Linked DNA regions of Amycolatopsis sp. NBC_01480. Each later gene encodes a partner of the first gene's protein in a complex. Links are inferred from orthologs where the notes say so. Each region holds a gene or a part of one and is shown on either strand. Other genes may lie near its edges. The genes, in order: dnaB and dnaG.

Evidence for each region.
Region 2: the proteins of dnaB (region 1) and dnaG are in contact, whole or in part, in a crystal structure (PDB 2R6A), measured with the Geobacillus stearothermophilus proteins. The link is inferred for Amycolatopsis sp. NBC_01480 from one-to-one orthologs. Residues at the interface, in WP_033016901.1 of Geobacillus stearothermophilus: Ser13, Glu15, Ala16, Gln18, Glu91, Leu92, Asp94, Ala95, Val96, Pro97, Thr98, Ala99, Ala100, Asn101, Tyr104, Tyr105, Ile108; in WP_049624496.1 of Geobacillus stearothermophilus: Lys456, Leu457, Leu458, Pro459, Ala460, Asn463, Ala464, Leu467, Leu535, Leu536, Ile537, Ala538, Gln544, Glu545, Asp548, Tyr549, His552.

The regions. Positions count from the first base shown.
Region 1 is NZ_CP109442.1:3,202,481-3,205,610, forward strand. Bases 13-2,830 are described here. They hold dnaB (replicative DNA helicase), read left to right. Parts: upstream 13-628; coding sequence 629-2,032; downstream 2,033-2,830. Other genes in these bases: OG371_RS15200 (SRPBCC family protein), read right to left, coding at 2,059-2,511; OG371_RS15205 (dioxygenase family protein), read left to right, coding at 2,666-2,830. Outside these bases: more of OG371_RS15205, read left to right, coding at 2,831-3,130. UniProt on the Escherichia coli protein: The main replicative DNA helicase, it participates in initiation and elongation during chromosome replication. Travels ahead of the DNA replisome, separating dsDNA into templates for DNA synthesis.
Region 2 is NZ_CP109442.1:247,663-250,842, reverse strand. What follows is about bases 219-3,086. They hold dnaG (DNA primase), read left to right. Parts: upstream 219-628; coding sequence 629-2,545; downstream 2,546-3,086. Other genes in these bases: OG371_RS01195 (hypothetical protein), read left to right, coding at 2,547-3,071; OG371_RS01205 (sigma-70 family RNA polymerase sigma factor), read right to left, coding at 219-584. In the rest of the region: more of OG371_RS01205, read right to left, coding at 1-218; OG371_RS01190 (trans-aconitate 2-methyltransferase), read left to right, coding at 3,127-3,180. UniProt on the Escherichia coli protein: RNA polymerase that catalyzes the synthesis of short RNA molecules used as primers for DNA polymerase during DNA replication.

The DNA.
Region 1 (3,130 bases):
GGGGTCCTACCTGCGGCTTCTCGCTCAGCGGTTACACAGCGCAGCGGGCGGGTCGGCAATGCCGCTCCTCGTCGTCCGTTCAGCCCACCGTGTCATGGCTCTACGCTCCGTAGCATTCATCCACAGGCGGCTGAACCGGGTCGGCCGCGACACGCCGAACGACGCGCCGGGCGCGACACGCCGGACGAGTTTCGACAAAGTTCTCCACAGTCTCTGCGCAGGGCTTGACCTGGGGGTTTATCCAAGCCGATCAGCCTTGTCCCCAACTTGTCCACAGCGTTACGGCTGCCTGTGACTGGTTGCCCCCAGTCATCCACAAGTTGTCCACAGGACGGTCAACACCCGGAATTGCATTGCTCCTAACGAGGGATCTAGCGTGCGCTGTCGCCCAGTACTCACGGTGGCGCTCGGCGCGTCGATCCACGGGCGAGAGGGACGCCGTACATCATCAGGAGGGGTTCGGCGGGCGACTGGGAAAGCCGGGGAGGATCCGGCATAATCGAACTGGTGTTCGCATGACTCGGGTTACGTGAAACGGGCCGGTGCCGGGCAGTTCGACACATGACCTGTTCGAGAAGTGAAGCGTGAGCCGGCCGGGGTGCGGTCGGCCGAGGAGGTGTCCGGGGCGGTGGCGCTGACCGACGACCGCGGTCCGACGTACGCGGAGTCCGACCCGGGTCCGAGCGACCCCGGGTCCGGCGGCTTCGACCGCCAGCCGCCGCAGGACCTCGCGGCCGAGCAGTCGGTGCTGGGCGGCATGCTGCTGTCGAAGGACGCGATCGCCGACGTCATCGAGGCGCTCGGCCCCGGCGACTTCTACCGGCCTGCGCACCAGGCGGTGTACGACTGCATCCTCGACCTCTACGGCCGCGGCGAGCCCGCCGACCCGATCACGGTCTCGGCCGAGCTGGAGCGGCGGGGCGAGCTCGGCCGCGTCGGCGGTGCGCCGTACCTGCACACGCTGATCGCGACCGTGCCCACCGCGGCCAACGCCGGCTACTACGCCGAGATCGTCTCCGAGAAGGCGGTGCTGCGCCGGCTCGTCGAGGCGGGCACGCGGATCGTGCAGTACGGCTACGGCGCGGCGGCCGCCGACGGCGCCAACATCGACGAGGTCGTCGACCGCGCGCAGGCCGCGATCTACGACGTCACCGAGCGGCGCACGAGCGAGGACTACGTCGCGCTCGAAGACCTGCTGCAGCCGACCATGGACGAGATCGACGCGATCGCCTCGCGCGGCGGCCAGTCGCAGGGCATCCCGACCGGGTTCGCCGACTTCGACGAGCTGACGAACGGCCTGCACCCCGGCCAGATGATCATCGTCGCGGCCCGCCCCGGTGTCGGCAAGTCGACCCTCGGCCTGGACTTCGTCCGCTCGGCGTCCATCAAGCACGGCCTGACCAGCGTCATCTTCTCGCTGGAAATGAGCCGCACCGAGATCGTCATGCGCATGCTCTCGGCCGAAGCCAAGATCCGGCTCGCCGACATGCGCGGTGGCAAGATGTCCGACGACGACTGGACCCGGCTGGCCCGGCGGATGAGCGAGGTCTCCGAGGCGCCGCTGTTCGTCGACGACTCGCCGAACATGACGATGATGGAGATCCGCGCGAAGGCCCGGCGGCTCAAGCAGCGGCACGACCTCAAGCTCGTGATCGTCGACTACCTGCAGCTGATGACGTCGGGCAAGCGCGTCGAGTCGCGGCAGCAGGAGGTCTCGGAGTTCTCGCGGCAGCTCAAGCTGCTGGCGAAGGAGATCGAGGTACCGGTGATCGCGATCTCCCAGCTGAACCGTGGCCCGGAACAGCGCACCGACAAGAAGCCGATGCTGTCCGACCTGCGTGAGTCCGGCTCGCTGGAGCAGGACGCGGACATCGTCATCCTGATCAACCGACCGGACGCCTGGGAGCGCGACGACCCCCGCGCCGGCGAGGCGGACCTGATCCTGGCGAAGCACCGTGCCGGCCCGACCAGCACGATCGTCGTCGCGCACCAGCTGCACTACAGCCGTTTCGTCGACCTCGCGCACGACTGACGCGGAAGGTCTCCATCCACTCGCCGCTACGCGACGGGGGAACCGTCGTCGAGGGTGTCCAGGACGGCGGGTAAGCCGGCTCGCAGCATCTTCCGGCGGACGGTGCCGAGCAGCCGGGCCATGAGAAATCCGCCGACCCCGGTGAAACCCGTGTGGTCGTAGGTGAAACGCGTGCCGCCGGCGTGGGGCTCGAGCCGGTACACGACCTCCGTCACGTCGCCGCCCGCGCTGTCGGTCCACGAGTAGCGAAACAGCGACGGCTCAATCACTTCGAGCACCTCGCAGTCCACTACCCCGTTCCAGCCGGGCTTGGGTTTCGCGTGGAACTGGAACTTCGCGCCCGGCACCAGGACCAGGCCCTCCGGACGGCCGCCCGCGCCGGTCGAGGTCCACCGCGGGATCAGCGCCGGGTCGGTGACGGCTCGCCAGACCTTCGCGGGGGAGTGCGGGTAGTCGCGGACGATGTGGATGGCGCTCATGGTGGCTTCCTCACTCAGTCGGACCGGGTCGAGCTTAGTTTACAGTCACAGAAAACTTTCTGTCGATGAAACTTCCGCTGATCCAGGAAATATCCCGGAACTCGCCGACGTCGCGTACTCTGGTAGTTGAAGTTTCAAATATTGGAGGCAAACGATGGCGCCAACACCGGTCCTGTACCTCAGCCACGGTGCGCCGCCGCTCGCCGACGACGCGACGTGGACCCGGCAGCTGGCGGGCTGGTCCGCGAACCTGCCGCGGCCGAAGGCGATCCTGATCGTCTCGGCGCACTGGGAAGAGGCGCCCTTGACGCTCGGGGCGACCACCACCGTCCCGCTGGTCTACGACTTCTGGGGCTTCGCCGACCGCTACTACCAGGTCGAGTACGCCGCGCCCGGCGCGCCCGAGCTGGCCCGCCAGGTCCGAAAACTGTTGCACTCCACCACGACGCCGGTGCACGACGCGCCGGAGCGCGGGCTGGACCACGGCGCGTACGTGCCACTCGTCGAGATGTACCCCGGCGCCGACATCCCGGTGCTGCAGATCTCGATGCCGTCCCTCGACCCGCAGGCGCTTTTCGACGTCGGCCGCAAGCTCGCACCGCTGCGCAACGAGGGCGTG
Region 2 (3,180 bases), 3.0 Mb from region 1 along the record:
GCGGTGACGAACTTCTCCAGCAGGTGCTGCTGTTCGGACAGCTCGACGCGCTGCGGCGGGTCCGCCTGGGCCAGCGCCCGCCGCCCGCGGGAGCCGTGCTGGCGCGCGGCGTCGGCCGAGCAGCCCAGGATGTCGCCGATCTCGCCGAACGGGACCGAAAACGCGTCGTGCAGCACGAAGGCGACGCGCTGCTCCGGCGTCAGCTTGTCGAGCACCACCATCGCAGCCATGCGGATGCCGTCGTCGCGCACGGCGGCGTCCAGCGGGTCTTCGCTCACCGGCATGCCGAACGGCGTCACGATCGGCTCCGGCAGCCACTGGCCCACGTACCGCTCACGCTGCACCGCCGCCGAGCGCAGCCGGTCGAGGCAGATCCGGCCGACCACCGTGGTCAGCCAGCCGCGCAGATCGCGGATGGCCGCGCGGCCCGCGTCGTCCAGCCCGGCCAGCCGCAGCCACGACTCCTGCACGGCGTCCTCGGCGTCCGCCCGCGTGCCGGTGAGCCGGTAGGCCACGCCCAGCAGGTGCCCCCGGTGCGCCGCGAACTCGTCGGCGAAACCGGCCAGAGCCGAAGGTGTGCGCATAAGGGGAGAGTGTGCCGCACGGGCGCCGGGGCGGGAGAACTAGAGTGGATGCCGTGGCAGGACGGATTCGGGAGAGCGACATCGCGGAGGTGCGTGAGCGCAACCGGATCGACGAGGTCATCGGGGAGTACGTCGCGCTGCGGCGGGCCGGCGGAGGCAGCCTCAAGGGCCTCTGCCCGTTCCACAACGAGAAGACCCCGTCGTTCAATGTGCGCCCCTCGCACGGCACCTTCCACTGCTTCGGCTGTGGCGAGGGCGGCGACGTCATCAAGTTCATCCAGAAGATCGACCTCGTCTCGTTCGTCGAGGCGGTCGAGCGGCTGGCCGACCGGGCCGGGCTCCGGCTGACCTACGAGGGCGGCGGGGGCGGGGCGGCTCAGCGCGACCGCGGCACCCGCGCGCGGCTGATCGAGGCGCACCGGGCGGCGAGCGCGTTCTACATCGAGCAATTGGCCACCGACGAGGCTCGCACAGCCCGCGACTTCCTGTCGGAGCGCGGATTCGACGCGGCGGCCGCGAAGCAGTTCGGCTGCGGCTACGCGCCCGGCGGCTGGGACAAGCTGACGAAGTACCTGCTCAACCACGGGTTCGAGGTCAAGGAGCTGCTCGCGTCGGGCTTGTCCAAGGAGGGCCAGCGCGGCCCGATGGACCGCTTCCACCGGCGGCTGGTCTGGCCGATCCGCGACGTCGGCAACGACGTGGTGGGCTTCGGCGCGCGCCGGCTGTTCGACGACGACCGGATCGAGGCCAAGTACCTCAACACCTCCGAGACGCCGATCTACAAGAAGTCGCAGGTGATGTTCGGCCTCGACCAGGCCAAGCGCGAGATCGCGAAGCGGCACCAGGTGGTCGTGGTCGAGGGCTACACCGACGTGATGGCGATGCACGCTTCCGGGGTGCCCACGGCCGTCGCGTCCTCGGGCACCGCGTTCGGCGAGGACCACATGAAGGTGCTGCGCCGGCTGATGATGGACGACGACGCGTTCCGCGGCGAGGTGATCTTCACCTTCGACGGCGACGCGGCGGGCCAGAAGGCCGCGCTCAAGGCGTTCGAGGGCGACCAGACCTTCGCCGGGCAGACCTACATCGCGGTCGCGCCGGACGGCATGGACCCGTGCGAGCTGCGCATCGCCAAGGGCGACGCGGCGGTGAAGGACCTGGTCGCGCGCCGGACGCCGCTGTTCGAGTTCGCGATCAAGAGCATGCTCAAGCAGTTCGACCTCGACTCGGTCGACGGGCAGGTCGCCGCGCTGCAGAAGACGGTGCCGATGGTGGCGTCGATCAAGGACCGCGCCAGCCGCGACGGCTACGCGTCCAAGCTGGCCTGGTGGGTGGGCTGGCAGGACGTGGCCCAGGTGGTGAACCGGGTGCGCGGCAGCGCGGGCGCCACGGCGAAGCGCGGCGGGCCGCCGTTGCGCCAGGCGGCCTCGAGGCAGGCGCCCGAGCCGGAGCCCAAGGAACAGGATCTGCCGCGGCCCGCGCCGGGCGACCCGCGGTTCACCGGCCAGCGCGAGGCGCTCAAGGCCGCGCTGCAGCAGCCCGCGATCGCCGGCCCGGAGTACGACTCGCTGCCGGAGGAGGCGTTCACGCACCCGGTGTACGTCGCGATCCACCTGGCCGTGCTCAAGGCGGGCGGCGCGGCGTCCGGGCTCACCGGCCCGGCGCTGCTGGACGCCGCGGCGCAGCACTGTCCGGAAGGGACGGTCCGGCGGGTGCTCAGCGAGCTGTCCGTGGAACCGTTGCGCGCCTTGGGCGAAGTCGACTCCCGGTACATCTCGGGAGTGCTCGCGGGCGTGCAGGAGAGCCTCGTCGGCCGGCAGATCGGCGAGATCAAATCGAAGCTGCAGCGGCTTTCGCCGGTCGAGGCGCCGGACGACTACCGCGCGCTGTTCGGCGACCTGGTGGCGCTGGAGCAGTACCGGAAAGCGCTGCGGCAGCAGGCCGCCAGCGGATGGGACTGAGATGGGCTGGCTGAGCCGGATCTTCGGAAACGGGCTCCCGGAAGGATTCCCGGCGCGCCCGGAGCCGGGTGAGAACGTGATCGCCGCGGCGGCGGTCGAGGGCGGCGGGCACCTGGTCGTCACCTCGCTCGGCCTGTGGCTCCCGGACGGCGAGGGCGGCGCCCGGCGCGTCGGCTGGCACCTGGTGGCCAAGGCGACCTGGGCCGACGGCGTCTTCACACTGACCGAGTCGGCGGAAACCGAGCGCGCCGGCGGGGTCGTCGTGCTGAGCGACCTCGAGCCGGTGCGGTTCCGGCTGCCGGACCCGGGCAAGGTGCCGCAGCAGGTGCGGCTGCGCGTCGACGGCTCGGTGCGCACGCGCCACCGCCACGAGCTGCCCGGCGGCGGCGCCTGGTTCGTGCAGCGCAAGGTGCCCGGCCACGACGGCACGGTGCTGCAGGTGCGCCCCGACCCGGGCACGGACCCGGCGCTGGTCTCGGCCATCGCCGAAGAGGTCGCGGAGAAGCTGGCGGGTCCGCAGCGCTAGCAGTACGCTCGTACTCAGTACAGCCGTACTGTTTACTTGCGGAGGTGGACGTCTCATGTGGGATCCGGCCAAGTACCTCGACTACTCCGACCTGCGCGCGCGGCCGTTC